DNA from 4 places in the Solibacillus sp. FSL K6-1126 genome. Region 2 is predicted to be linked to each of the others. Evidence: predicted binding sites of a transcription regulator. Region 2 holds the regulator's gene; each other region holds the start of a gene.
The links. The regulator LexA, encoded in region 2, represses DNA repair genes until DNA is damaged. The targets are predictions, from matches to a motif close to CGAACATATGTTCG.
Positions count from the first base shown of each region.

Region 1 (7,939 bases), 1.8 Mb from region 2:
GGAACGATTTTACGTTCACCATTTTTATCTGGTATTATCCCAATCATTTTAGCGTTTTTTGTTATCGTCGGCATTACATTCGGTGTCACAACGAAGAAAATTCAAAAAGCTGCCGATGTACCGAACATTATGGCGGAAGCGATCAAAGATTTATCGAGCTACATCGTTTTGATTTTCATGATCGGTCAGTTTATCGGCTACTTTAACTGGTCCAACATTGCAACGTGGACAGCTGTACATTTAGCGGATTTCCTGGCAGCAATTAATTTAACGAACATTTTTGCGATTATTTTATTCGTGTTGCTTGTAGCTGTATTAAGTTTATTTATTATTAGCGGTTCGGCTTTATGGTCTTTGGTTGCGCCGATTTTCGTGCCGACGTTTTTAGTGCTTGGGTACCATCCGGCATTCATCCAGCTGGCATATCGTATCGGGGAATCTTCGACGAACATGGTAACACCTCTCAATACTTATTTTGCGATCATTTTAGGGTTTATGCAGGTATACAATAAAAAAGCTGGAATTGGTACGTTAATGTCTTTAATGATTCCATATACAATCATTTTCCTGATTTTCTGGATTCTATTAATGTTAATTTTCGTAATTTTCAATATTCCTATCGGACCGGGCATTTATTACAAATTAAATTAAATAAAATGCAAATGAGGGAAACTAATGATTGATATTTCAAATTTATATTTACAACGGCTTATAGGTTGGCGTAGGGAATTTCACCAATATCCGGAACCGGGTTGGCTTGAATTTTATACGACGAGCAAGATTGCAGACTTTTTAGAAGAATGGGGATATGAACTTTATGTCGGCAAAGAGATGAATGTGTCAGAACGGATGGGATTACCGACACAGGCAATGATCGAGCGATTTTATGATGCAGCCAAACACGCCGGCGCAAACGAGAAATGGCTGTCTAAAATGGAAGGCGGCTATACAGGGGTATTAGCAGTTTTGGAGACAGGAAGACCTGGTCCGACCGTATGTTTTCGTGTCGATATCGACGCGCTTCCTATTTTTGAATCAACGGAAGCAGAACATGTACCGAACCGTTTAGCATTTCGATCACAAAATGATGGCTTTATGCATGCATGTGGTCACGATAGTCATATTGCAATTGGCTTGGGATTAGCGGAACAAATATTGCAACATCGAAATCAGTTGACGGGCACGATTAAAATTATTTTTCAGCCTGCTGAAGAAGGTGTGCGTGGAGCGGCTTCTATTGTTCAATCACCATTGTTCGATGACATAGATTATTTCTTTGCGCTTCATATTGGTACAGGGGTAGAAGCAGGCAAGTTTATTGCAGGTTCGGAAGGCTTTTTGGCTACATCAAAATTCGATGCAACAATTACAGGTGTAGCTGCACATGCGGGAGGCGTTCCTGAAGAAGGTAAAAATGCGTTGTTAGCAGCTGCCCAAGCAACAGTTGCATTGCATAGTTTACCGCCTCATAGTAAGGGAAGTCATCGAATCAATGTTGGAACATTACATGCAGGTCTTGGACGCAATGTCATTCCCTCAACTGCGCAAATACAGCTTGAAGTGCGCGGGGAAACAACGGAGATTAATTCTTTTTATGAGAATGCAGTCAAGCAAATTTTTTCTGGTATTGAAACTATGTATGGGGTTCGCGTGGAATTGAAAAAAGTGGGCGAAGCAATAAGCGTTCCTTCAAGTAAAGCTCTAAGTGCGATATTGGCTGATGTGGCAGGCAGTTTACAGATTCCGTATGAGGAATATAGTAACTTTAATTCAGGCTCTGAAGATGCAACATTTTTTATGGAACGCATTCAGAAAAATGGCGGCTTAGCAACGTATTCGATTATTGGTACAGAACTTGCGGCTGGACATCATCATGAAAAATTTGATATTCGAGAAGAAGATATGCTTTCGGCAATAAAAATATGGCTTAATACATTATTAAGGCTGCAATAGGAGATGTCACGATGAATAGTCTCATCAAAGATAATTTAATAGAACAACTAATAACACAATATGATGAACAAATTATAGCATTATCAAATTCAATTTGGGATATTGCTGAAACGCGTTTTCAGGAACAGAAATCAGTAGAATTGCTAACAACTTTTTTACGTCAGCATGGTTTTCATGTAACTGAAAATATAGCTGACATGGATACTGCATTTGTTGCTACATTTGGAACCAAGGGACCTGTTATCGGAATTTTAGGTGAATACGATGCCCTCCCAGGTCTAAGCCAAGTACCACATAGTGCGACCCGACAAGCGGTAGTTGATGGTGGGAATGGACATGGCTGTGGGCATAACTTGCTAGGTACAGCAGGCATTGCGGCAGTACTTTCATTAAAAGATTTAATTGAACGTGGTGAACTGCAAGGACAAATTCGGTATTACGGATGCCCTGCTGAAGAGGGGGGATCCGGTAAAACATTTATGGTACGTGAAGGTGTGTTTAACGATGTTGATATTGCCCTTACATGGCATCCCAATTCATTTGCTAGTATTTTTAGCTTCTCATCACTTGCAAACTATCAAGTATATTTTGAGTTTGAAGGAATCGCTAGTCATGCTGCAAATTCGCCTGAATTAGGGCGCAGTGCACTTGATGCAGTAGAATTAATGAATGTTGGCGTAAACTATTTACGAGAGCACGTTCCATCGAATGTTCGCATGCATTATGCTGTAACAAATACGGGAGGAGTTTCGCCGAATGTTGTGCAGGCTAATGCAGAAGTATTGTATTTAATTCGTGGGAAAGACATTCAGCAAGTTGACGATGTTTATAAGCGTATCGTAAAAATTGCGGAAGGTGCGGCTTTAATGACAGAAACTAAATTAACAGTGAAGTTTGATAAAGCCTGCTCTAACTATATCCCGAATGATATATTGAACCGTTTACTATATAAAAATTTACAACAAGTAGGTTTGCCGGAATATAGTAACGATGAACGGAACTACGCAAAAGAAATGGTTGATACACTACAGCCAAATGAAATAGCAGCAGCAAAAGCGGAAGTAACTACATTAGCTGGATCTCAAACTATAGATTTTGATAAAGCATATGTAGATGGTGTATTTTTGAATGAAATTGTACCGTATGAAGTATCTAACTTTACAATGGCTGGATCTACTGATGTTGCAGATGTAAGCTGGGTCGTTCCAACAGGGCAATTTTTTGCACCATGCTTTGTATTTGGCACGCCATTACATACATGGCAACTTGTATCGCAGGGCAAAACATCAATTGCACATAAAGGACTTTTATATGCAGCTAAGGTGCTCGCTTCAACAGCTGTAGATTTACTGTCCAATCCTGTATTAATTGAAGAGGCGAAACGTGAATTTTTGGCAGAAACAAAAGGTTCATATGTTAATCCGATTCCGGCATCGATTCTTCCTAACGCACATAATAAAAAGGATTTGTTGTAAGCTTTTTATAGAGTAACAAATTAATTAAACAAACTCATTACAGCCTATTTACGATCAAAAATCTCATATTAATACCTTTCACATCGTAATAAAATAAAACCGTGCCTTAGTAAAAAAGCTAAGGCACGGTTTTTTAGTGAAATTTAAGCTAGGTATTAATTTTCCACTTGTCAAATATAAAAAAATATGTGAAAATACATATACGAACAAACGTTCCTATTAATTGGAGGTATTGGTATGCTGCAAATTCCTTCTAAAACGATTCCGTATTATGAGGCAGGGATTTATTTGCCGTTGCTGTTAATTATTCTTGGGAAGGATTATTCAATAGTGGAGCAAAGTCCGTTCAAATTTAAAAATCCCTATTTGCAATTAATCGATGCTGTACGTATCAAAATAGAGCATGACTTAAAAGAAACGAAGGACTATTTTAAACTTCATCAGATGCGCTTAGTGAGAGGCAAAACGGATGATTTGTTTACCGAGTATCATTTTTACTTTGGGGGAGTCATGGAGTGTAGAAGATATTCGAATATTCGCCTTCGTAATCAAAGTGAGTTACTTCTTGCTGAATATTTAAAAAAAAACTGATGCTCTTATAAGATACTATTGCGCTGTAAAAGCAGATATTTATAGTACATCGCAGCGCGTACATATTGCTGGTTGAATGATTTCATATTGATGTCCAGACTAATTTCAGTATTATCCACAAAAGTTACGAGCGTTTTATCCCCGTCTTCACTAATATTAATAATAGGATTCAAGGATATCCAAATATTTTGAGGTGAATACGGCGAAAACAGCGGGAATAAAATACACGGGTCCCCGAAATCATAGGCCACCATGATCGGCAATTTATGTTTATTCTCTCCAAAAAATCCCCTCGCCTGATATTTGCTAGCATCATAGGAGCTTCCATGCAGACGACATGTATCGCGAATAATTTTTAGAGGCTTATACGGAGAGGTAGATTTGCCGTACTTGTCCAATATAGTAGTGTGAATTTTATCTCGATGCTGATAGGACTTCAAACAAAAGGTGGAATTAGAAATAATGTAATTGGAATTTCGTGTTAAATTACTGATCATTTTGCATCCCCTATCTTTCCTACTTTTTTAATCGCTTAAATTTTCACTATACATCTAAACTACTGCATAAAGTGCTAAAAATCAACATTATATTTAGAAAATTCTGTCATATGATAATTTTTCAGAATATATTGCAAATTGTATGATTTTTAACTTATAATGGGTAAAAGAGGTCGAGGTGATATCGATGGATAAATATTATTCGTATACAGACTTTTTAAAAGCGGTTAGTCAGCAGTCCACTGAACATCATGCAGAGAAGCTATTGAATGAAATTTATTTAGATTTATTTATTAGTCGGTTGCAGCGGATGCAACGTATTGAACAATTAAAGTTACTTATCGATACATCGTTAGATCAAAAGAACGAACAAGCATTTTACAGCTATACTACAGAGTTAAAAGAGTTATTGGAAACTGTTTCGTAAAAGCCACCCTATTCCAGGTGGTTTTTTTTATGGGCAAAATCGGGGCTCCGGTTGTTTTCTAATATATGATGGAAAGATTCTAATAAAATTAAAATAGTTCTAATAAATTGGTTATTTTCTAATAAAAAGGATAATTCTTCTAATAAGTGCTCGGTGTTTTCAAATAACCGGCTCTAATCTTCAAATAAGTCACCGTACTTTTCTAATATCCACCACAAAAGTTCTAATAAATCCTACAAAACATCTAAAACGCTAACGCCACACTAAATTCGAATGTACGTTCGCAATTTTATCGTAAATTAAAAACGGGTATGTTAAAATAGAAGATACCATTAGTGACAGAAAGGACAATCTAAATATGACAGAAACTTTTACAATAAAGTCCGCCTATCAGCCTGCCGGGGATCAGCCGGAAGCAATTAAACAGCTCGTACAGGGAGTTAAAGAAGGCAAGCGTCACCAGACATTGCTTGGGGCGACAGGTACGGGTAAAACATTTACGATTTCCAATGTAATTAAAGAAGTGAATAAGCCGACGCTTGTGATGGCACACAATAAAACACTGGCCGGCCAATTATATAGTGAGTTTAAAGAATTTTTCCCGGACAATGCGGTTGAATATTTCGTCAGCTACTATGACTATTTCCAGCCGGAAGCGTATGTACCGCAAACTGATACGTACATTGAAAAGGATTCAAGTATTAATGAAGAAATCGATAAATTGCGCCACTCGGCAACGACTGCTTTGTTTGAACGGAAAGATGTCATTATTATCGCATCCGTATCGTGTATTTACGGTCTCGGTAATCCGGAAGAATATCGTGAAATGGTCGTTTCCATTCGTACAGGGATGGAAATCGAGCGCAATCAGCTATTGCGGAAACTAGTCGACATTCAATATGAACGTAATGATATTAACTTTACACGCGGTACGTTCCGTGTACGCGGGGATGTTGTCGAAATTTTTCCGGCTTCACGCGATGAACACTGTATCCGAATCGAGTTTTTCGGAGATGAAGTTGACCGGATTCGTGAAGTGGATGCACTGACGGGCGAAATTTTAGGGGACCGTCAGCATGTAGCCATTTTTCCGGCATCCCACTTCGTTACCCGTGAAGAGAAAATGAAAATTGCGATTGAAAATATCGAAAAAGAGTTGGAGGAGCGACTTGCCGTCTTGCGTTCGGAAGACCGTTTACTGGAAGCACAGCGCTTGGAGCAACGGACAAATTACGATTTGGAAATGATGAAGGAAATGGGCTTCTGCTCAGGTATCGAAAACTATTCGCGCCATTTAACATTGCGTGAAGCAGGGGCGACGCCGTATACATTACTTGATTACTTCCCGGAAGACTTTTTGCTTGTCGTTGATGAAAGCCATGTTACATTACCGCAAGTACGTGGTATGTATAATGGAGACCAGGCTCGTAAAGGGGTATTGGTCGAGCATGGCTTCCGTCTGCCGTCCGCACTGGATAACCGTCCGCTCATGTTTGATGAGTTTCAATCGAAAGTAAGCCAGGCCATTTATGTATCGGCAACACCAGGACCTTATGAATTAGAGCATACACCGGAAATGGTGGAACAGATTATTCGTCCGACAGGGCTGCTTGATCCGACGATTGATATCCGTCCGATTGAAGGGCAAATTGATGATCTGATCGATGAAATTCATGAGCGAATCCGTCGTAATGAACGGACACTCGTCACGACATTGACGAAGAAAATGTCCGAAGATTTGTCGAGCTATTTAAAAGAAATGGGCTTGAAAGTCGAATACTTGCACTCGGAAATCAAAACGCTGGAACGGATCGAAATTATCCGGGAACTTCGTAAAGGGACGTATGATGTGCTGATCGGCATTAACTTATTAAGGGAAGGTCTTGATATTCCCGAAGTATCTCTTGTCGCAATTTTGGATGCGGACAAGGAAGGGTTCCTCCGTTCGGAACGTTCGCTTATTCAAACTATCGGACGTGCTGCGCGTAACTCAAACGGTCATGTCATCATGTATGCCAATAATATGACGGATTCAATGACAAAGGCGATCAGTGAAACAAAGCGCCGTCGTGAAACCCAAATGGCTTACAATGAAGAACATGGTATTACACCGAAAACAATCATTAAAAAGATTCCTGATATTATCCGCGCCACACAAGCTGCGGAACAGGAAGAAACATATATTACAAAAGTGACAGGTGGTAAAAAGCTTACGAAAAAAGAGCTGGAGAAGCTTGTTGCAACATTGCAAGTTGAAATGAAAGAAGCCGCAAAAGCGCTGGACTTTGAACGCGCGGCTGAACTACGTGACATGATATTTGAATTGAAAGCAGAAGGGTGAACAATGTGAAAAATACAGAAATTGTCGTACAAGGTGCACGAGCGCATAATTTAAAAAATATTGATGTCACAATTCCACGCGATAAAATTGTCGTTGTGACAGGGCTTTCAGGTTCCGGTAAATCTTCACTGGCATTCGATACGATTTATGCGGAAGGGCAGCGTCGTTACGTCGAATCATTGTCTGCATATGCACGACAATTTTTAGGACAAATGGACAAGCCGGATGTCGATACAATTGAAGGACTGTCACCAGCGATTTCGATTGACCAGAAGACAACGAGCCGTAACCCGCGCTCAACAGTTGGAACAGTAACAGAAATTTACGATTACTTGCGACTGCTTTTTGCGCGTATCGGAAAACCGTATTGCCCGACACATGGGATTGAAATTACATCACAGACAGTTGAACAAATGGTTGACCGCCTGATGGAATATCCGGAGCGCACGAAAATGCAGCTGCTTGCCCCTGTTATTGAAGGCAAAAAAGGAACGCACGTGAAGCTGCTTGAAGACTTGAAAAAACAAGGCTTTGTTCGTATCCGTATAAATGGGGAACTGCGTGATCTCGATGATAATATCGAGCTGGATAAAAACAAAAAACATACAATTGAAGTAGTCGTGGACCGTGTTGTCGTAAAAGAGGGCAATGAAAC
Region 1 is NZ_JBBOPD010000001.1:907,755-915,693, forward strand. Features, by position in the region: gene MHH44_RS04340 (AbgT family transporter) at 1-651, shown strand, start outside; gene MHH44_RS04345 (amidohydrolase) at 676-1,953, shown strand; gene MHH44_RS04350 (M20 family metallopeptidase) at 1,965-3,428, shown strand; gene MHH44_RS04355 (hypothetical protein) at 3,666-4,019, shown strand; gene MHH44_RS04360 (competence protein ComK) at 4,025-4,516, opposite strand; gene MHH44_RS04365 (IDEAL domain-containing protein) at 4,704-4,943, shown strand; gene uvrB (excinuclease ABC subunit UvrB) at 5,302-7,284, shown strand; gene uvrA (excinuclease ABC subunit UvrA) at 7,290-7,939, shown strand, end outside.
Region 1: a site for LexA is predicted at 5,214-5,227, ahead of uvrB (excinuclease ABC subunit UvrB). Genes of this name have one in related genera too.

Region 2 (7,939 bases):
CCAGGGCGATGTTTTATCGGCCCTTGCAAGCTAAAAATATGACAATGTGTTGAAAACGAATCAACAAGTTGGAGTAAATCGTTTTCATCGCTCCCTAATCCATGCAGCAAGAAAATCGCAGGTTGCTTATCTGCCTCAACTTTAGGTGCTTTGTGTAAATAAATAAATGGTGTATTCATTTTATATCTCCTTTTAAGAAAGCGTCATTTTATTGACAAGCTGGTCCGTGTAATAAGCCATATAGCCATCCAGCAATTTGATTGTTTCCTCAATATCGCCTTCTGTTAAAATTGTTGCATTTTTGGCACAGGCAACCGTTAAAAAATCAATCCGGTACGCATGTTCCACAGATGCATACGCATAATCGTAAATCACATCTTCATCTTCTACCTTTAATGCTTCATATTGCTGATGGAATGCTTTTTTGTAATCATCCATTTTCTCTCCGACACTGTTACGGATTTGCATTTGCTGCGCCATTAGTTCGTTTTCAATATAAGAAACGGTCGGCACTTTTCCTGTACTTAATGTTTCCCGGACAAGATCAGTCCATGCCATTTTATTTTCCACGTAATACGCGATATTTAACATTAAGCGATCATAAAAATCAGTCGTTGAAGTGGAAGAAGCTCGTTTTTCATCGATATTTTTTTGAAGCATCGTTTCGAATTTTTCTAGGTCCGCTTTATTCGATAGAAAATAAAGTGTCTGCTCGATATATGTAGTAATTTCCTTTTGCTTGTTTTCTGCTGTCATCATTCATCCACATCCTTCATCTGATTCTTCCGTAATTCTTTATTATCGTACCATTCCTTCAGTAAAATCGCACGCCTTCCAACTATATGTATGGCATATTGTATATGAATCTGGTCTTTTTGCCAAAGCTTTTTTCTTGTTACTTTAATCATTATATTGGATTTCAGATTGATAGTGAAAAGAAAAAACGCCACTTGCCATAGTAGACAAGTGACATTTTGAGCTTCGAATTAAAGTGCTTTTACTTTCGCAACTACATTTTCTACTGTGAAGCCGTATTCTTTTAACACAATTTTCTCTGGAGCCGATGCACCAAATTTATCAATTGCCAATACATCTCCTTCAAAGCCAACATATTTATGCCAGCCAAGTGATGCACCCATTTCAATTGCTAAACGTTTCGTTACAGCTTTTGGTAATACAGATTCTTTGTATTCCTTCGACTGCTTTTCAAAGCGGTCCATTGATGGCATTGACACAACAGATGCGTCAATCCCTTCTGCCAGTAATGCTTTTTTCGCTTCCACTGCCAAGCCTACTTCAGAACCCGTTGCAATTAACAAAGCATCCGGAGTTTCTTTAGATGAAGCTGAAACAACATAGGCACCTTTTTCAACACCCTCGTATACTGTTTCTTTTGCAACATCCAACACCGGCAAGTTTTGACGGGATAATACTAATACAGTTGGGTTTGATTTGCTTTCTACAGCTAATTTCCATGCTGCTACAGATTCATTTGCATCTGCAGGACGGATAACCGAAAGATTCGGCATCGCTCTTAATGATGCTAAATGCTCGATTGGCTCATGTGTCGGACCGTCTTCACCTACTGCAATTGAGTCATGTGTAAATACATATGTTACAGGTAATCCCATTAATGCAGATAATCGAATTGCTGGTCGTACATAGTCAGAGAATACGAAGAAAGTACCGCCAAATACATTTAAACCGCCATGTAATGCCATACCGTTCAGCGCAGCACCCATTGCAAATTCACGAACACCAAACCAGATGTTACGGCCTTCCGGAGTTTCAGCAAAGAAATCGCCAGCGCCTTTAATTGTTGTTTTGTTTGAGCCTGCCAAGTCAGCAGAACCGCCGAAGAATGATGGCGTAGTTTTTGCAATGGCATTGATTGCATCACCAGATGATGAACGTGTAGCTACTGCAGTTCCTGCTTCATAGACAGGTAATTCAGAAGCAAAGTTCTCCGGTAATTTGTTTTCCATTGCATTTACAAATTGGGCAGCCAGTTCCGGGTATTCAGTTTTATAGCTTTCGAATAGTTCATTCCATGCTGCTTCTGCTTGTACACCTTGTACTTCGCTTGCTGCTTTAAATGTATCATACACTTCCGAAGGGACAGCGAATGGCTCATGTTCCCATGCATATGCAGCTTTTGTTAAAGCAACTTCATCAAATCCTAGTGGTGCACCGTGTGAATCTGCTTTACCAGATTTGTTAGGAGAACCAAAACCGATGACAGTTTTCACTTCGATTACAGTTGGGCCGCCAGTGTTTTGTTTCGCTTTTTCGATTGCTGAATTAATTTCCACGATATCTGTACCGTCTGTAACTTTTAAATAGTTCCAGCCGTAAGATTCGAAACGTTTTTGGATGTTTTCCGAGAATGACTTTTCTAAATCACCATCAAGTGAAATGTCATTTGAATCATAAAGTACAATTAATTTATCCAATTTTAAGTGACCTGCAAGAGAAATTGCTTCTGCAGCAACACCTTCCATTAAATCTCCGTCACCGCATAGTGCAAACGTATAGTGGTCAACAATCTCTTTGCCTGGCTTGTTGTATGTTGCTGCCAAGTGACGTTCAGCCATAGCCATACCTACTGACATGGCAATACCTTGTCCTAATGGACCAGTTGTCGCTTCTACACCAACTGTATGACCATATTCAGGATGTCCCGGTGTTTTTGAATTCCACTGACGGAAGTTTTTGATTTCTTCCATCTCTAAACCATAGCCACCCAAATGTAATAAACTATATAAAAGCATGGAACCATGTCCAGCTGATAATACAAAACGGTCGCGATTATACCAATTAGGATTTTGTGGGTTATGGCGTAATTGCTTCGTCCACAAAGTATAGGCCATAGGTGCAGCACCCATTGGTAAACCTGGGTGACCAGAATTTGCTTTTTCAATTGCGTCGATTGATAATGTACGGATTGCGTTAATTGCTAACTGATCCATCTGTTGTGTCATTATGTGACATCCTTTCCTCGTACGATATTTATACCTTTTATAGTGTAGACAAATTTTCACAAGAAAACAATAATTTCTAAAAACGTCATCTAAAATATGTCATACTTAATATTAAATGTGACATATTAATGAAATGTTATTAGTTTAAGAATTTCTTCTGTGATTTTATTTGTTTTAATTTTTCAGGTGTCACATCATTGCCCTCTTCATCAATTACTTTCACATGCTCGATTGTATCGCGCATTGTGGAACGGAATGTATCTAAATACTCTTTGCGCAGCGCAGTGCGTTCCTTCGCTTGCTCTTCCGTCAATTTACCTTCTTTCGCTAATTTAGAAAGCTCATTAATTCGAGCTATTTTCTCTTTTGATAACATTTGAATCTCACCTTTCTTCCTACCTACTACAAAGGTATAAAAAAAACGACTTGAAGACAAGTGTTTACTCTTCAAGTCGCTCCATATATTCAATATATCTTCTATGTACGGTCGCTTTACTGATGGAAATGCCCAAACCAGACAATGTCGTAGCAATTTCTGCAAATGTTAAGCCTTTCTGGCGTAGCTGGACGATTTCTTCAACAGGCACTTCTTTACGTTCACGCCCTTCAATATTACCGCGGTTTTTTAAATTATTTTGGGGCTGGTAGCCATTTTCTACAGCACGACGCATTCCCCGGCGGATTTTCGCATTATGCATACGACGCTGATATTCTTCGACAATCGCTAAAATTTCGAGCAGCATTGTATCCATTTCGTTTAATACGACAGGACCTGCATCATTCAATGTATACACTGTCGCTTCATATTTTTGCAATAGGTGAAGTACTGCCATACGTGCATTACCGCGCCCTAACCGTGTTTCGTCCTGTACAAATAACGCTTTGACGCCGTGTTCTTTCATATAGTCAAGCATATCGAGCAGTCCATCTCGGTCCACATCATATCCGCTATGCTGATCCATGAAAATCTCCACATCATTATAGCCGAATGTTTTCGCATACTTTGTCAGCTCTTCTTGCTGACGTACTAGTGACGTTTCCTGTGTATTTTTATCCGTACTGACACGGCAATAAATTACTGCTTTAGTTTTTATCATTGTTCCCTCTCACTACTTTAATCGATTGCATATCAGTGGATTCATTCAGCTGGGCAATGTATTGTGAATCTTTTTCTACAGGTACAACCAGTACTTGTCCTAAAACAACTTTTTCATCCAGCAATCCGTTTTCCTTTTTCACTTCATCGATCCAATCATGCTTAGCCATTTTACCACGATATTGTTCTGCCAACGACCATAAAGTATCGCCATGCTCTATGCTAACCTGTTCGTATAATTCTATTTTATCGTCCTGCATCATGAATAAAGCAATCATAAGTACAGAGAATAGTAGAAACATTGATGTAAAGCCATTTAGTTTAGTTTTTTTCATTTGTAAAACCCTCTTTCGAATATATGTTCGGAATATTTGTTCTCATAATAATACGAACATATGTTTTTGTCAACCGTTTTTTCGAACTTATGTTTGCATTCGTGTTCGCATACTGCTATACTTACTTTAAGAAAAATAGCATGATAAAGAGGTGAGTTAGTTGACACAAAAAATTTCAAAGCGGCAGCAGGCTATTCTAACTTTTATAAAAGAGGAAGTTCGTTCTAAAGGCTATCCGCCATCAGTACGCGAAATTGGAGAAGCGGTAGGTTTAGCTTCCAGTTCAACTGTCCACGGGCATTTAGCTCGTTTAGAAAGTAAAGGGCTTATCCGTCGTGACCCTACTAAACCGCGTGCCATTGAAATATTGGACCAGGAAGAGATGAACATCACCAAACAAGGTGTCATCCATGTTCCGTTAATCGGTAAAGTTACAGCTGGTCTGCCTATTTCCGCAATCGAGGATATTCAGGAATATTTCCCGTTGCCGGATGCTTACGGCTCACCGGAAGAAGAACTATTTATGCTTGAAATTATGGGTGAATCCATGATTGAAGCCGGAATTTTAAATGGGGATTATGTAATCGTCAAAAAAACGTCTACCGCGAACAATGGAGAGATTGTTGTAGCAATGACGGAAGATGATGAAGCGACAGTCAAACGCTTTTACAAAGAAAAAACTCATTTCCGCTTACAGCCTGAGAACAGTTCAATGGAGCCGATCATTGTCAATCAAGTTTCTATTTTAGGTAAAGTAGTCGGCCTCTATCGAAATATTCATTAATCAGAAGCTTGCCATTCTTATAGAATCGGCAAGTTTTTTAATGAATTAAAAAAACTCAGCCGTAAACGACTGAGCCTTTTATTACTTATGGCATGCTTCTATAAAACTTTTAAATAAGCGCTGTGCATAAACATCCCCGTTTGGCGCCAATTCTTCCGGGTGCCATTGTACCGCCACACAATACGGATGGGATTCGTGTTCAATTCCTTCAATAATGCCGTCTTTCGCAACTGCCGAAATAAGAAGTCCTTCCCCTAACTTTCCTACAGATTGATGGTGAAATGTGTTAACACGGAATGTTTCTTCTGTAAAAATCTCCTTAAATTTCGGTGTCTTCACTTCAACGGTATGTGCCAATTCTCCACGCTTTGAAGGTTGTTTATGTAAGATTGTATTCTCCACCTGTGATGGTATATCCTGAATTATCGTACCTCCGAATGCAACATTCATAATTTGTTGTCCACGGCAAATACCTAGAACAGGCATTTGTCTTTTAAAGGCTGCCTTCATTAATAAAAGATCACTGTCATCACGCTTTCTAACAACACTACCGATATGACGGTGCGGTTCCTCATTAAACAATAATGGATCGATATCCGCTCCACCAATTAATACGAGGCCATCAACTACATTTAATACTGCTTCTACGTTTTCTTCCGTAGCATTCGGTATACAAATTGGTATACCCCCCGCTAGTTCTATCGACGTCAAATATGCGTTGTTTATATCCAATTTCTTGTCAAAATCATACATTGTTAATCCAATAATCGGTTTCATTCATTCTATCCCCTTACAATTTAAAGATAATTCCAATTATTTAAATTATACTATTTCGTTAAGCTAAGTTACTACAAAAATATAAAAGGATTGCCTGATTGCAACCCTTTCCCTTTTAAACAATTTCCAGTTGTTTTATAAAATACTGTTTAATTTCTTTCCAGTTGTTCACACGCATGAAACCTTCTTCTGATCGATTGTACGGCATCGAATACAATATACCTGTTCCTTTAAATGACTTGAGTTGGCGTGGGCTATCGTCAATTAAATAATCAGTATGTATTACCGCTTTATTTCCACAAAACACTATGTTCTGTGTTTTAATAAATGGTAAATACTCCATTAACCAATCGTACTTCGCTGTAAATGACCCGGGTACATCCATGGCAGCTGTCGCAATATAAATCTCATAATGCTCCTGCAGCTCTCGAATGACATCAATAGCATCTTCATCCAGTACTTTTAAATCTCTGAAATAGCCGGGCTCATTTAATAGAGCAAATAATTTTTTCGCATCTTCTCTAGGTAAATCGCGCTGTGTCGTCAGAAGAAATTCTTCATCGGTAAAATTTGTCCCGAAATTCTCGTTATATGTAACACATAATTTCGAATAAAAGTCAGCCAGCACCTGGTCCATATCGATGGCAATGCTTTTTTTCATGTAATAGCCTCCTTGAAATTTCCTAATTTTAGTTTATACAATTGTATGGCAAAAAAACAAGGTATAACTCTTTACAATTAACAGCGTACATATTTACGTTTAAAGCCGATTCGTCCTTTTTCCACCTGTTTTTCAATTTCAGCAAAAGCGTGCAGCAAACCCGGCTTTTTCCCTTCACGTTTCGTTTCAATTGGCCCGATTTCCTTAGCGAATTGCACAGCCTCTTCATGTAGAGGTTTAAATGAAACACCTACTGTCATGACAAAGTTATTCATTGCTACTTGTGTACGTGGTGGTGCTTGACGGATATTTTGTTTTACATACTCAAGCATACCCAATAATTTTTCTTTTGAAAATTCTTCATCTTTACGATTGCCGAGCAGCCAGCAGTAACAATGCCAACCTGCCGACATTTTTAGTTCCTCACCACTTGCAATCCATTTATCGCTTACTTCTTGCGCAATATCGGATTCAGCCAAAGTCACTGCAACAACATAATCGGAAATCATATAAAAATAGGCTTGTTCAATCCAGCGGTCGTAATCTTCTTCAGTCATTGCTTTCGGATCCGCAATAACCCCGGCAAAATACATTGCATCATAGTTGCCTGTCGCATAAAGCTGTTCAGCCAGCTCCTGATTTATTTTTATTTGTTTTACATACGGTTTCATCGAGCCAGTCGTTACACCGAATAACGGTTCCTTTGCTCCATTGGACATATAAATCTTTTTTGTACGCTCTTTACCCAATGCCTCTAATTCTTGCATCATTGTATCAAGTTTCATAATAGCCTCCTTTTGTTCAATCGGTAAATTTTAATCCTTCTTATTATACGATTTATATGCTTATCATTCCAAGGTACTGAAGCATTGGTGATCGCACATTTAAAATTTTTAAAAAATTGGCAATTGATTTAACCGAATAATAAAGCAACCTCTGAACAGAATAATGTCAGGAGGTGATTTTGATGTCAAAAAATAAAAACATCAATAACAAGAATAACGCCGAATTCGGAATGGAAACGGATGTTAACCAAGTAATGCAGCAAAACCAAAAAGCTGAAGCTAAAAAGCAACAAGCTTCTGGTGCTTTTGCAAATAGCGGTTTGCAGAAGAAACCGAATTCAATGAATGCTGAGTTTGGCATGGAAACAAACGTTAACCAGGTGAAACAGCAAAACCAGCAAGCTGAAGCTAAAAAGCAACAAGCTTCTGGTGTGTTTACAAACAGTGGTTTACAGAAAAAACTCACTTCAATGAACGCTGAGTTTGGCATGGAAACAGATGTTAACCAGGTAAAACAGCA
Region 2 is NZ_JBBOPD010000001.1:2,735,217-2,743,155, forward strand. Features, by position in the region: gene MHH44_RS13600 (alpha/beta hydrolase) at 1-179, opposite strand, end outside; gene MHH44_RS13605 (hypothetical protein) at 193-759, opposite strand; gene tkt (transketolase) at 987-2,981, opposite strand; gene MHH44_RS13615 (DUF896 domain-containing protein) at 3,121-3,357, opposite strand; gene MHH44_RS13620 (YneB family resolvase-like protein) at 3,422-4,078, opposite strand; gene yneA (cell division suppressor protein YneA) at 4,065-4,412, opposite strand; gene lexA (transcriptional repressor LexA) at 4,573-5,196, shown strand; gene MHH44_RS13635 (gamma-glutamyl-gamma-aminobutyrate hydrolase family protein) at 5,278-5,973, opposite strand; gene MHH44_RS13640 (5' nucleotidase, NT5C type) at 6,089-6,634, opposite strand; gene MHH44_RS13645 (DNA alkylation repair protein) at 6,712-7,419, opposite strand; gene MHH44_RS13650 (gamma-type small acid-soluble spore protein) at 7,602-7,939, shown strand, end outside.

Region 3 (7,939 bases), 1.8 Mb from region 2:
GAAGGAAGCTATATGGATGAAGTATTTTTCCATGAATTAACAGAAGAACTGCAAACATTCAAACAGTCAAAAGTAAATGACATGCAACTGCAGATGGCGATCAGTTATATTATGCATCAGTTTGAGTGATGGACTTTTCTATTAGGAATTTAATTGCCCTATATAAAAGTATGAGTTGACTAAAATAATTTCTAAAGCTAGTTGATTGGAATGGAGGGGAGGCGACTCCACCGGGAATAGCACGAGCGAGAGACTACAGGCTCGAGCCGTGCCCGGGGAAAGCGTCCGACCCGGAATGGAAATCAACACCCGATTAAAATGGTGAATCCATTATAAAGCAATATTAATAAAGAGAGCGTTGTCGAATTATACAAGTTCGACAACGCCTTTATTTTATTTCCGGTACAAATGGGACTACGCATTACGGAAAGGATTTGGTACAATTATTCGTACGGTAGGTGAGAATATGGATGGAACAATTTTAATTGAAATTTTAAAAGGGATTGGCCGATTTTTTATAAATCCTTTGTTTTATGTCGCCATCATTTCCGCAGTTTATTTAGGATATCGCCGAGTGAAGCGCGAACGAAGGTATTTTAACCGACGGATACTAGGTGGCTGGTCCGAGCTGAAAAATATGCTTGCGATGGGTTTTATACTGTCCGTTATTATTTCCTTATTTAGTCTTGTAATAGGCTTAACAGTATCACTCGAATTATTGACAATTGTTTTTATTGTAAGTTTCGTAGGTTTATTCATTTATATGTATCAATTATTATCGCCAGCGATTGTGATGGCGGTTGCTTTTTGTGGAATCGTTTGGATGCAATGGCAAGATTGGTCATATACAATTGGAACACTTGAATTGGCAGGCAGAAATGTTACAAATGATCTTGTTATGACAATTCCGATGATGACGGGGCTCTTACTCATGGCGGAAGGAATTTTAATTCGCCGGTATGGTGCCCGTTTTGCTTCACCGATTGTGGAGAAAACAAAGCGTGGATTAAATGGGATAGGCTATTTCAGTAAGCAGCTTTGGATTTTACCTGTCTTTACGATTATTCCAGGTGAAGGCATTCAAAACTTTGCACCATATTGGCCACAATTTACGATCGGAGCAGAACAGTTTTCGATCATTGTTTTCCCGTTTATTATCGGATTCCAGCAGATGGTCCGCCAAAAGCTGCCGATGAATGTGTATCCGCAAATGGGACGTTCGATTATTATGATAGGACAATTTGTGCTGGTCGTCGGATTAGCCGCTTATTTCCTGCCGATACTAGGTGCAGCTGCATTAGCATTAGGTGCAATTTCCCGTACAATTATCGGTATTCATTATAGTCGCTCAGAGGACCGCAACAGTTATGCTGTTGTACGCAGTGATAAAGGTGTAATGATTGCCGGCATTTTACCAGATTCGCCTGCTGAGAAAATGGGACTTGCCGCAGGTGAAATTATTAAACGTGTAAATGGACAAGATGTTTTTACAGAAGAAGATTTGTACAAAGCATTGCAGATTAATGCTGCCCATTGTCGCTTGGAAGTGCTTGATCATTCAGGCGAATTGCGTCTAGCCCAGCATGTTGTCCATCGAGATGATAACCATAAAATTGGATTATTAGTTGTTAGTTAATTTCAAAAGAATCTCGTTAAGACGAGGTTCTTTTTTTTGGTAAAAACGGGTATAAAGAAATTATGTTAAGATTAAATTGTACTAGACAACATTGTGTAGCTTCAGGAATTTTTATCGTTTTTGGTAGGGGTGAGCTGTTATGTTAGATTGGATGACAATCGATAATATTGAAACAATTGTAGAAAAATATAAACTGTTAGGTCCGTTTTTCGGCATTTTTTTAACGTTCCTGGAATCATTTATCCCTGTATTGCCGCTGTTTGTAATCATCATTGCCAATGCTGCAGCTTACGGGTTATTTTGGGGGTTTTTACTGTCATGGCTTGGAACGGTCGCAGGCTCCTACATGTTCTTTCTCATGATTCGCATGTTTGGGAAGTATCGCCTTTTCCGTCGGATTAAAGAGCAGAAACAAGTGAAAAAACTGATTAACTGGGTGGACATTAGAGGATTTACACCATTGTTTGTGCTACTGTGCCTGCCTTTTACACCTGTTGTCGTTGTCAATACGGTCGCGGGATTATCCAATATAAAAAAGAAATATTATTTTTTGACACTCCTTATTTCAAAACCGATCTTGATCTTCTTGATTAGCTATTTAGGCAGTGATCTACGTGATATTTTAACCTCTCCTGGAAAACTTATTATTTCAGCTGTGATTATTTTAATTATTTGGGGAATCGGCAAATTGATCGAACACATTTTAAATAAGCGTGTGGAAAGAGATTTGCGTGAGATTGGAAAATTACGAAAACATAAATAAAAAGCTTCAGTCTTGTCTTTTAACAAATTGTGAAAAGACAGGGCTTTTTTGTATGATGGCAATTAATGCGCGAACATGCATTCTTATATTATAATAGAAGAAAGAAATAGAAGTGAGGTGGGAATTGTGACGTTACGAGTTATAACAGGACGGGCAGGCACGGGGAAAACTACTTTGATACACCGTGAAATAGTCAATGATTTAAAAACAAATATATTTGGACATCCAATTTTTATATTAGTTCCTGACCAAATGTCGTTTACAACGGAATATGAGCTGACGACGAACTATGACATTGAAGGAATGATGCGTGCACAGGTTATGACATTCAAACGGCTGGCCTGGTTTGTGCTGCAAAATGAAGGAGGTATCGCCCACGAACGTATTGACGGCACAGGGTACCGCATGCTGTTACGACGTATTTTGGAAGAACATCAGGAAGAGTTCCTTTTATTTAAACGCGCGGCAGGTAAACCCGGTTTTACGAAAGAAGTCGAGCAGATTTTAAAGGAATTCAGCCAATATCATATCGATGTGGAAACAATCGAGCCATTGATCGAGTCATTAAGATTAAACGGTGCAAGTGAAGTACTGCTTCATAAATTACATGACCTGAATATTATTTTAAAGCTGCTGCATGAACGGATCGGGACAGATTATATTGATGGCGATGGCTATTTCCCGCTGCTAATTGAACGTATTCCTAAAATGGAAAGCTTGCGCAATACCGATATTTATCTGGACGGGTTTGTTTCGTTTAATGGACAGGAATTTGCCATTTTAAAAGAGCTGCTTATTTATGCGAAGAGTGTCACAATTGTGCTCCCGATGGAAGACCCGCAAATGGATCTACTGGAAGGCTCGGTATTTTACAGAGCTGCGATGACGTATGACAAAATAAAAAATGAGCTGCAAAAGTTACGATTCGAACGAGGAATTGATATTGAAGAGGAGCCGCGTGTTCATTTAGAAGTAAACTACCGTGCGACAAATCGGGACTTGCTCCATATTGAACATTGCTTCGACAAAATTACCGATAGACCAGTCGAATCAACGGGACACACGAAAATATTGGAAGGCGTAAATCCGCGCGCAGAAGTGCAAGGTATTGCCCAGGAAATTAAACAGCTCGTTCTGGAAAAGGGGCTGCGTTATAAAGATATCGGGATTATGTACCGTCAGGCAGATGTATATGATGCGATTATCGGAACGACCTTTACACAGTATGAAATTCCGTTTTTCTCAAATGAGAAGCGGGCGATGCTTTATCATCCGCTTATCGAATTTAGTCGATCTGTACTGGAAATTATCACAACTAACTGGAAATACGAACCGATTTTCAGAAGTATAAAAACAGATTTGTTCTTCCCATATGGAGCCAACTTAGTCGCGATGAGAGACAGAGCTGATATTTTGGAAAACTTCGTCATTGCGAAAGGGATTGTTCATGACCGTTGGATGAAAGAGGAAGTATGGCATTACCGCCGTTTTAAATCACTGGAAAAAGTAAACGCGGTCCAGACAGAAGACGAGCTGGAGCATGAACAGCTTTTGAAATCGGTACGTGACTTAATCCGTGAACCGGTACTGGCATTGCAGAACCGGTTGAAAGGGAAAAAGACAGGCCGTGAAATTGTCGTTGCACTGTATGAATTTATGGAGCAGCTTGATATTTATAAAAAGCTGCTAAAAATGCAGGAGCAGGAAGAGCAGTCCGCTTCATTGCATCAGTCATTGGAGCATGAGCAGGCGTGGAATGGCTGGATTCATATTCTGGAGCAGTTTGACCTGATGTTCGGCGATAAAGTTATGCCGTTGGAAGAAGTTGCGCAAATTTTGGATGAAGGTTTTGAAACACTTGAATTTGCAAGTGTACCGCCAACATTGGATGAAGTGACCGTTTCGACTGTCGAGTTTGCACGATTTGATAATAAAAAGGCGATTTTCGTAATTGGTGTCAATGATGGGGTGTACCCGATGCGTATGGAAGCGGGAGGTCTGCTGTCTGATGATGAGCGTGAAACATTTGAAAAAATCGATGTGGAACTTGCACCAGGTATAAAAAGCAGGCTCCTGCAGGAAAGCTTCCTCTTTTACCGGGCAATTTCTTCATCGACACAATATTTATATATTACGTATGCAAATGCAGATGAGGAAAGTAAAAGCAAACTGCCATCACTTTATATTAACCGCCTTCACAGCATGTTTGAAATGACGGAAAACCGCGGCACACCAGATGAACAATCGGTTCGTACACTGCCGCATCGGAAAATTGCGATGGACCCGCTTGATGAGTTCCAAAAAGACAATGTGCTCAATTATATACAGCACCCATCACCAGCAATTGGCTTCTTAATGACCCAGCTGAAGCAGGCGCAGCACGAGCGACGTCCACTTACCGAAGAATGGGCAGCATTAAAAGCTTTTTACGAACGGGAACAGCGCTGGAAAGATGTGCTGAATGTCGTGGAAAAACCTTTATATACGACAAATGAAGCGGAGCCGCTAACGGAAGAAGTAGCGACAGCATTGTATGGCGAAGATTTCTTGGCGAGTGTGTCGCGTATCGAACGCTTTTACAGCTGTCCGTATTCGCATTTTGCGTCCTACGGGCTGAAACTGCAGGAGCGTACAGAATTCAAGCTGGAAACGTTCGCGATGGGCGATCTGTTCCATGAGGCGATCCGGACGATTTTATCCGAGAAAGAGCCATCGATTCCGCTCACAACATATGTAGCGTGCTATAAAAAAGCGGATGAGACGATTTCAAAACTGGCGGATTATTTCTCTTACAGTATTCTGAAGAGCAGCCACCGTTTCGAATATATTAAAACAAAGCTTGTGAAAATTGTTGCCCGTACGATTTATGCGCTCATTAATCAAAGTGAGCTGTCGAAGTTTAAAGCGATTGCTCATGAAAAGCCATTTGGGAAACGAGACGATAAAAATACGGAACAGGATGACCGCAATCCGCTGGAAGCACTGAAAATTGATTTGGAGCATAACCGGAAAATGTATGTACGCGGGCAAATTGACCGGATCGATGCATATAAAGATGCGGAAAACCTGTATTTGCGTGTCATTGATTATAAATCTAGCGGCCGTAAGCTCGATTTTACAGAAGTATATAACGGGATTTCACTGCAGCTGTTGACGTATTTGGATGTAGCGATGAAAAATATCCCGATAATCGCACGCGAAGGAAAGTTCATCCAGGACTTATCGGAGCTGGAAAATATCATTGTCCAGGCGGCAGGGATGTTCTATCTCCATGTGCATAATCCGCTTATTCCAACAGAGGACTATGAGCAGTATGAGCGTGTGGAAAGTTTACGTCAGGAGAAGTTCAAGTTAAGCGGCTATATGGTAAAAGATGTGGAAGTGGCACAGTTGATGGACAAGTCACTCGAGCCGAGTAAAACATCGATTATTGTGCCGGCAGCGTTTAAAAGCGGCGAGAATCCGGAATTTAACAACCGTTCATCAAAAGTAATCGAACAGGACCAGATGGAAAACCTGCAGGAATTTGTACACTATAAATTCCGTCAGGCGGGCAATGAGATTTACCGCGGAAATACGGAAATTAAACCGTACAGCCTAGGGAATCAAAAGGCTTGTACGTATTGCAGCTTTAAATCGGTTTGCCAGTTCGACCAGTCGGAAACCGGCAACAGCTATAATGAAATAAAAAAACAGCCGGAACAGGAAGTATTCGAAAATATTAAAAAGGTGGTATGTGCAGATGACAATTCCAGTGAAGCCGAATGATGTTCAATGGACAGATGTGCAGTGGAAAGCCATCTATGCATCCGGTCATGACATATTAGTTTCGGCAGCGGCCGGTTCGGGAAAAACGGCCGTATTGATCGAGCGACTGATTCAAAAGATGTTAGCGCCTGAAGACAAGCGCATTGATGTAGATGAGCTGCTCGTCGTAACGTTTACAAATGCCTCGGCTGCGGAAATGCGTAACCGTATGGCAGAAGCGCTTGAAAAGGAGCTTGCCCAAAATCCGAACAACCAATTTCTTCGCCGTCAGTTAAGTTTACTGAACAAAGCACAAATCTCTACATTGCATTCATTCTGTTTATCGATTTGCCGTGAATATGCATACACGATTGATCTGGACCCGGGTTTCCGTCTGGCAAGTACGGAGGAAGCTTCATTATTACAGGATGATGTGCTGATGGATGTGCTTGAAAAGGCATACCGCGGTGATATGGAGGCATCGTTCACGAAAGAGGAGCTTTATACATTAATCGACAGTTTTGCATCTGACCGCAGTGACCAGGCGATTGAGCTGTTGCTGCAGGAAATGTATAAAGTATCGCGCGTACAGCCAAACCCGTATGAGTGGCTGCGTGCATTGCCGGAAAAATATAATATTGATCCGGAAAGTCCAATTGATGAACTGGTCATTGCGCAGGAAGTCCGCCCGTTTATTATCGGGAGCCTGAGAGAAATTGCCACTCGTCTTGAAAAAGGATTGCAAATTGTGTCCGTTACACCAGCGTTAGAGAAAAATAAGCCATTGTTTGAAGCTGAATATACAGGGGTTATGCATGTACTCAAGGCAATGGAAGAAGGTTCATGGGAACAGGCATATGAGCTGATTCCAGCTGTTGAGTTCGGACGGATCAAGCCATTGACGAAAAAGGATACCGAGGAAGATAAACAATATTATGCGGTGGCGAAAAATCATCGTGATACGGCAAAAGAAATGCTGTCTGATTTAAAGGAAACATTTTTTGCACGCCATCCAAAGTTGTATGTACAGGAAATGGCGGCGACAAAGCCTATTTTGGAAACGCTCGTAAAACTGACGATTGAATACAGTGAAGCGTTTAAAAAGGCGAAGCAAGAGCGCGGCCTGCTTGACTTTTCGGATTTAGAGCATTATGCACTGGAAATTTTGACGGATGAAGAAAGTACGTCAAATCCCCCTCTGCCATCTGATGTCGCATTGAATTTCCAGAAGCGTTTCAAAGAAGTGCTTGTCGATGAGTATCAAGACGTAAATTTTTTGCAGGAAACAATTTTACAGCTTGTGAAAAATGGCGGGGAGCAGGACGGGAATATGTTTATGGTTGGCGATGTAAAGCAGTCTATCTATGCGTTTCGTCTTGCAGAGCCACGTCTTTTCCTAGATAAATATAAGCGATTTGAAGAAGACCCGTCCGGAACAGGAATGAAAATTGACTTGAATGCCAATTTCCGTAGTCGTTCGGAAGTGCTTGAAGGTACGAACTATGTGTTTGAGCAAATTATGGATGAAGAAGTCGGTGAAATTGCATACGATGAACAGGCAAAACTGAAGTTCGGGGCGAGCTATGATGAACAGCAAGTACCGATTGAATTAGTTTTACTGGAAGGTGATTCAAAAGCGCAAATCATTCCGGGAAGTGAAGAAGGTTCAGAGGAAGAGAGCATCAGCTCAGCACAGCAGGAAGCGCGTTACATTATTCAGCGCATCCGAGATTTAGTCGATCGTGGTGGACAAGTATACAATCCGAAAACGAAATCGATGCGGCCTGTCAGCT
Region 3 is NZ_JBBOPD010000001.1:924,868-932,806, forward strand. Features, by position in the region: gene MHH44_RS04405 (S41 family peptidase) at 1-129, shown strand, start outside; gene MHH44_RS04410 (PDZ domain-containing protein) at 467-1,636, shown strand; gene MHH44_RS04415 (TVP38/TMEM64 family protein) at 1,776-2,399, shown strand; gene addB (helicase-exonuclease AddAB subunit AddB) at 2,526-6,167, shown strand; gene addA (helicase-exonuclease AddAB subunit AddA) at 6,142-7,939, shown strand, end outside.
Region 3: a site for LexA is predicted at 2,470-2,483, ahead of addB (helicase-exonuclease AddAB subunit AddB). Genes of this name have one in related genera too.

Region 4 (7,939 bases), 2.1 Mb from region 2:
AGTAAAAATATAAAAAAGGAACGCCCGGTAATTAAGAGCGTTCCCATCATTTCAAATTACAGTTGAAGCTGTGGATAAATTTCATTCACATTTTCACGTAACTTCGCCTTTAAGAACTTCCCGACAGAAGTTTTCGGAATTTCCGTTAGGAAGACGATATCATCCGGCAGCCACCACTTTGCAAATTGGCCTCCCAAAAATGCTGTAAGTTCCTCTTTTGTTGTATTGGCCCCCTCTTTCAAGACAACACATGCCAGCGGACGCTCTTGCCATTTCGCGTGTGGAATAGCAATGACTGCCGCTTCAAATACCGCTTCATGCGACATAAGCGCATTTTCCAAATCAACGGATGATATCCACTCACCACCGGATTTGATTAAATCTTTCGTTCGGTCTGTTATTTTAATGAATCCCTCTTTTGAACGAACCGCGATATCCCCTGTATACAGCCAACCATCAGAAAAGGCTTCCGCTGTACGTTCATCTTTATAATATTCCGCCGCAATCCATGGACCACGCAGACGCAGCTCGCCCATTGTTTCTCCGTCCCAAGGCACTTCACCGTTTTCATTGACGATGCTCGATTCAATTCCTGGAACCGTTAAGCCTTGCATTGCGCGTGTTTCAATTTTTTCATCCAATGACCAGTCATTCATATGTGACATATCACGTGACATCGAAACAATCGGTGAAGTTTCCGTCATGCCGTATACCACAATATAGTTGACGCCCATTTCTTCGTACTTTTTAATAAGGCCTTTTGGTGAAGCCGATCCTCCACAGAAAATTTCCTGTAATGTGGATAAATCACGGGCTCTTTTTTCCTGTTCCTGCAATGCGCCAAGCCAGATTGTCGGTACACCCGCCGTTTTCGTTACATTGTACTGCTCAATGAAATCCAATATTAGTGCCGGGGTAAATTGAGGGCCGATCAATACTTGCGTAGCCCCTACATTCACTGCTGCAAACGGCATTCCCCAAGCGTTGACATGGAACATTGGAACAATCGGTAAAATCGTGTCACGTTCTGAAATTGCCATCGTATCCACCATTGAAATCGACATGGAGTGCAGCACGAGCGAACGATGTGTATACACAACCCCTTTTGGATTCCCTGTTGTCGCACTTGTATAGCACATGCTTGCCGGCGCATTTTCATCCAAATCTTCCGGGAATGCAAAGTTTTCATCTGCTTCTTCCAGCAATGCTTCATATGACAGTACATTCGGCAAAGTCGTTTCCGGCAATTCCCCATCCGCCATAATGATGTAATGCTCGATTGTTTTCAATTCCGATTGTACTTCCTCAATGAGCGGCACTAAATCTTCATCTATTAAAATTATTTTATCTCCCGCATGATTAATAATGTACGCAATATGTTCCGTTGACAGGCGAATATTGACCATATGCAAAATTGCACCTGCGCATGGAACCGCAAAATACGCTTCTAAATGGCGATGCTGATTCCAGGCAAATGACGCAATTTTATCACCGCGCTCCATGCCCAGCTTTGTTAATGCATGCGCTAGCTTTCTTGTACGCTTTACCCATTGCCCGTATGTAAGGCGATGAACCTTCTTTTCACTTGTACGTGAAATAATTTCTTTGTGTGCATAATACGTTTCTGCACGCTTGACCATATCTGTTAGAACGAGTGGTGTTTGCATCATCATTATATATTTCCCCCTTTTATGAGGCACTATCTTTACCGGCAATCCCCATTACCAATAAAGCGCCTCCTAATTTCTCCCACAATATCATTTTAATATAATATACTGAAAAATGAAAATATTTTGTCAATAATGCAACGATTTCATTTTACTAGAGAACCGAATATTACAGAATTTTGCTTTTAGGGTCTCCCACATCGAGGCTTTCCACCGGCACCTATATAAAAAAGCGAGTGAACTGCTTTTCAACAGTTTCACTCGCTTCTATAAGTTAAATCGCGTTTTGTGCTAATCGTACTTTTAGTTTTTCCAGCATATCGACCGTCATTTTTTCCAGATCGTAGCTAGCTTTGAAGCCCCATTCTTCAATCGCTGCCGATGAGTCGATTGCATTTGGCCAGCTGTCCGCAATTGCCTGACGGATCGGGTCGACATCATAATCCATTGTAAAGCTTGGAATATGCTTTTTAATTTCGGCTGCGATTTGTGAAGGCTCAAAGCTCATCGCCGAAATATTAAATGCATTGCGGTGCACAAGCTTTGCAGGGTCCGCTTCCATTAAATCAACGATAGCCTGCAGTGCATCCGGCATATACATCATATCCATATACGTACCTTCCGCAATATACGATGTGTAGCGTCCTTCCAAGATTGCTTTATAATAAATATCTACCGCATAGTCCGTCGTTCCTCCACCAGGTGGCGTCACATACGAAATCAGCCCCGGGAAACGGACACCGCGTGTATCCAGCCCGAAGCGTGTGTAGTAGTAGTCGCATAACAATTCGCCTGCTACTTTATTGACACCGTACATCGTTGTTGGACGTTGCAGTGTATCTTGTGGTGTATTGTCCTTTGGCGTAGAAGGACCAAATGCGCCGATTGAGCTTGGCGTAAAAAACTGCATATCAAGTTCACGCGCCACTTCAAGTGCATTCATTAAACCGCCCATATTTAAATTCCAGGCGAAAACTGGATTTTTTTCTGCTGTTGCCGAGAGTAATGCAGCCATGTGTATCATCGTGTCTGCACCAAAATCATGGGCAAGTGTGTGCATGCGTTTCCCATCTGTTACATCCAATACTTCAAATGGACCTTCATGCTGATCAATCTTTCGAATATCTGTTGCCAATACATTATCTGTGCCATACGTATGACGTAATTTCTCTACTAATTCCGAACCAATTTGACCTAAAGCACCGGTCACCATAATTTTCTTCACGCTGAAGCCTCCCTATCCTTTAAAAGACAATTTTCAGCCTGTTATCGCTGAATATACCGTCTATTATTTCTCATCTATTAAAACAAATGTCCTTGTGGAAAATACATAGAACCATCCGTAAAACTTGATGTTCAAACATTTTCATGAAATTCATTATATGGTGTTCTTTTCTAAAAAACAATATTTAATAAATATTCTTTTTCAGAAATACATTTGTACGTGTGAAATATTCGAATAGAAAGATTACTTTTATACGAGTGGCTCTGGTTGTAAAATCGTGAGAAATTTAATTTCTCTTTCTAACATTGGGTTGATTTCCATTCCGGGTCGGACGCTTTCCGCGGGCACGAGGCCAACACGATGTTGGTCACAAAAGCGTTGCCACAGGACGTGGCGTTCTTAGCTTTTGTTCCTTTTGCTCAGACGTCGGTGCTCCTGACGCTTCGCTTTCGTCGCAAAATAAATTTTGCTGTTCCCGCTGGAAGCTTGCTTGTAGCGAAAGGCGCCAGCCGTCAGCTAATGTTTTAGCAGTGCGAAAGGTGAAACCGTCAGCACGAACACTCGCCTCCCCTCCATTCCAATCAACTTACTTAATATCTGGTTTTATCATCTTATTTTTTATTGGACGATTAGAAAGTCTACTCATCCAAGAGTGCTTCATAAATATGGTGGAATTGAATTCTTTCGCTGTTTGCCAGCTTGACGTATTGTTCGTGGATGTTGATTTTTTGAATTGCTCCGGAAACTGTATAAAGGCCTGTTTGCTCCCATACTTTTAGTTGGATTGGGCAATGCTCTGTGTAGGCTCGCTGCAGATTGATGTTAATTTGTTCTAACTGGGCTTCGTCGAGTTGGGGTTGGGTAACAATTGTGTCCTCTTCCTGCCATTCACGTAATAGTTGGACATGCTCCGGCAGCATCATTGCGCTCCATTTAATTGTTCCTCTATCTTTGTTCATCGCCTTCACTCCTTATTGTTTATGCCCGCCTACTAATTTAGCCCGTGTCAGTGCAGTACCTGCTTCCGTATAGGAAACAGCACGCAAAATCGCTGTTGTGCCGTATTTTGTACGTAAACGGTCCATCGTTTCTCCGAGCTTGCGGTTGCGCCATCTCATCTCATCAAACAGACTGAGCTGCATCGAATATTCACTTTCAATATTGCTTAATGTAATCGTAACTTTGCGTGCCGGTCGTTCTGCATAAAATTCGTCGAGCAGCTGCTTGCATACTTCGAAAATTTTCATTGTATCGTTTGTCGGCTCATCAATTGTGCGGGAACGATGAAATCCGCCTCCGAAGGCATCTTTACTGTAGCTAAGCCCTAATGAAATCGTCCGCCCGATTTTTTTCGCTTCCCGCGCCCGCCTTGCCACGTCTTCACACATTTCCAGCAATACGACTAAAATTTCTTTTCGGCTGCGATAATCGCGCATCAGCATTTGGCCTTTCCCAAAGCTGATCTGCCCTTGCATAATCGGTGCTCCGACTGTCGAATGATCGATTCCCCATGCGTGGTAATAAAGCTGGTTGCCGAGAACACCGAAGCGCTTTTCAAGTAACGCTAAATCGGCATGCGCCAAATCATAGACAGAGTAAATCCCCATATGGTTCAGCGTTCTTTCCGTTCGGCTACCGATGCCCCACATTGTAGACAGCGGCATGATCGGCCACAGTTTTTCCGGTACATCATTATATGTCCATTTCGCAAATCCCGTCTTTTTTGCTTCGATGTCGAGCGCCAGTTTTGCCATCAGCATATTTGGGCCAAAACCGACTGCACATGGAATTTCAAATTGGTTGTAAACGAGCTGCTGAATGTATTTTGCCGTTTCTTCGGGCGGTCCCCATAACTTTTCTGTTCCGGTTAAATCGATAAAACTCTCGTCGACGCTATATACATGAATGGCCTCTTTTGGAACGAACTCATTGAACAGACGTGTAATTTCCATTGATATGCGAATAAATAACGACATCCGCGGTTCAAAAAGGCGAATATCCGGATGTGGCGGGATTTCGTATAATCGCGAACCTGTGCGAATATTAAAGCGCTTTTTCATCGGAGGGGACGCTGCAAGCACAACACTTCCCTTTTGCTGAAAATTTCCGACAATCGCAATCGGGACTTCCATTACATTTAAATTTTCAACCGATGCAATACAGCTTGCATAAAAACTGCGCATATCAATACAAATAATCGAACGTTCCGGCGCATTTTCATACATAAAGCTCATCTCCTTATATCGAACGTTTGTTCTTATATTAAAATGAGACGTGTGAGATGGCAAGTGGAAAGTAGTGGCTGTTTTGGTTGTTAGGGATTTTTTTCGGTATGAAAGAGTTATTTTGCTGCTTAATGCAAAAAAGCGCACTGGCATTATCCAGTACGCTTCTAAAATTTATTCTTTTATTACTTTTTCATAAAGACCTGGACGGCGATCTTCGTATACAGGAATGCGGCCGCGCACTTCATCGACCGTTGAAAAATCAACATCAATAATCGCCAGCTCCTCATCTTCTGCACCTGTCCAAAGTACCTCACCCCATGGCCCGATAATCATTGACTGACCATTAAAGTTTTCCACTTTACGGGCAATACGATTTACCGCAACGACGAAGCACTGGTTTTCAATTGCTCGCGCCTGCAGTAAAATTTTCCAGTGATCAATACGTGGTGTCGGCCATTGCGCTGGTACGAACAGCACCTTGGCACCATCCAATGCATGAGAACGCAGCCATTCCGGGAAGCGGATATCATAGCAAATTGCTCCGCCTGCTTCGAGCTCGCCTAATGCGAAACGGTTCATATCACTTCCGGATTCCAAATACAGATGCTCATCCATTAAGCGGAACAAATGCACTTTACTGTACTCGCCGACTAGTTCGCCATCGCGATTGTACGTGTACATTGTATTGTAAAACTTATCATCACGCTTCACCGATACCGATCCGCCTACAATATGTACCGCCAATTCTTTTGAAAGACTGCTTAAAAATGCTTTTGTACGTTCACCATTTTCGTCTGCCAGCTCTTCCAGTTTTTCGAGCGCATAGCCCGTATTCCACATTTCCGGCAATACGACAATTTCAGCACCGCCTGCTACCGCTTCGCGAATAAATTTCTCCGCGCGTTCATAGTTTTCATCTACCTTGCCAAAACCAACATTCAACTGAATACAACCAATTTTCATAACTGCCACCGCCTTAAAAATTCCGTGCGAATCAATTTTCGCTTATTCGTACTCATTGTAACATCTCACTTCAAGTTGTCAAAATCTTCACTTTACTTAAGTGAAGTTTTAGACTAACATTAACCTTACTATTTTTCAGAGGTGATAAAAAATGATTGAATTCTCGAAAAAGCTGCAACAGTTACCACAACAGTTTTTCGCAGCACTTGTAAACAAAGTGAATGAAGCGCTTGCTGAAGGGCGCGATGTCATTAATTTAGGTCAGGGAAATCCGGACCAGCCGACACCGGCACATATTATTGAAGCACTGCAAATTGCGGCAAACGACCCGCAAACACATAAATATTCCCCATTCCGGGGTATTGCGGAGCTCAAGCAAGCGGCTGCGGATTTTTACAAACGTGAATATAATGTAGACATCAACCCCGCTACAGAAGTGGCTGTCCTTGGCGGAACGAAAATCGGTTTAGTCGAACTTCCGCTTGGGCTCCTGAATCCGGGTGACTATATGCTCCTTCCAGATCCGGGTTATCCGGATTACTTATCCGGTGTCGCACTCGCAGATGTAAAATTTGATACGATGCCGCTTCAAGAGGAAAATCACTTTTTGCCAGATTACGAAGCATTGTCCGCAGACATTAAACAACGGGCAAAATTGATGTATTTAAACTATCCAAACAATCCGACTGGCAGTGTCGCAACACATGAATTTTTTGAACAGACCGTACAGTTCGCTAAAGAAAATAACATTGCGGTTGCCCATGATTTTGCTTACGGGGCAATAGGTTTTGATGGGGAGCGTCCGCCAAGCTTCCTGCAAGCACCAGGTGCAAAAGAAGTCGGTATTGAGCTTTATACATTGTCAAAATCGTACAATATGGCAGGCTGGCGTATTGGCTTTGCTGTCGGCAATGCAAAAATGATTGAAGCGATCAATATTATTCAGGACCATCTGTTTTGCAGCCAGTTCCCTGCTATTCAGCATGCAGCGGCCGTTGCACTGAACGAGGAGCAAACTTGTGTACAGGAGCTCCGTGCATTATATGAGCGTCGCCGCAATGTACTCGTTGAAGAGGCTCATAAAATCGGCTGGGAAATTACCGCTCCGAAAGGCTCGTTTTTCGCATGGCTCCCTGTACCTGCACCATATACAAGCGAGCTATTTGCCGACTATTTGCTGGAAAGAACAGATATTGCCGTTGCAGCCGGTAATGGTTTTGGTGAATACGGCGAAGGCTATATTCGTGTCGGACTGCTCGTCGATGAAGAACGTTTGCGCGAAGCAATGCAGCGTGTCGCAAAGCTTGGTCTGTTTGCGGAGACGGTTTTGAAATAACTTTCATTGTATGATTCTGCTATCAGAAATGCGGTGTTTTATTCGCCGCATTTTTGTTGTTTAATCCTCAATTCCAGTTAAATAATCCTCAATTCATACTCAATAATCCTCACTTGCTCTTACTTAATCCTCAGTTCACTATTTATAATCCTCAATATGCGCCAGATAATCCTCAATTCCATTTTTAATCCTCAAATCCACTTTTAAACCTCAACATATAAAAAAACTCAGCACCATAAAAACAGCGCTGAGCTTAACATCTTCTATTTAATTACTTCTAACTCGCGGCCTACTTTTTCATAAATCGCTAGTGCTTCATCGAGCATTTCTTTCGTATGTGCCGCTGTTGGCATATTGCGCACGCGGCCTGTTCCTTTTGGTACTGTCGGGAACACGATTGCTTTTGCGTACACACCTTCTTCGAGTAAACGTTTCGAGAATTGTTGTGTCAGCTTTTCTTCGCCGATAATACATGGTGTAATCGGTGTTTCCGAATCACCGATATTAAAGCCAAGTTTTG
Region 4 is NZ_JBBOPD010000001.1:660,647-668,585, reverse strand. Features, by position in the region: gene MHH44_RS03300 (long-chain fatty acid--CoA ligase) at 57-1,670, opposite strand; gene MHH44_RS03295 (L-threonine 3-dehydrogenase) at 1,942-2,892, opposite strand; gene MHH44_RS03290 (YolD-like family protein) at 3,531-3,851, opposite strand; gene MHH44_RS03285 (Y-family DNA polymerase) at 3,864-5,117, opposite strand; gene MHH44_RS03280 (carbon-nitrogen family hydrolase) at 5,292-6,083, opposite strand; gene MHH44_RS03275 (pyridoxal phosphate-dependent aminotransferase) at 6,235-7,419, shown strand; gene MHH44_RS03270 (glycine C-acetyltransferase) at 7,683-7,939, opposite strand, start outside.
Region 4: a site for LexA is predicted at 5,137-5,150, ahead of MHH44_RS03285 (Y-family DNA polymerase). Genes of this name have one in related genera too.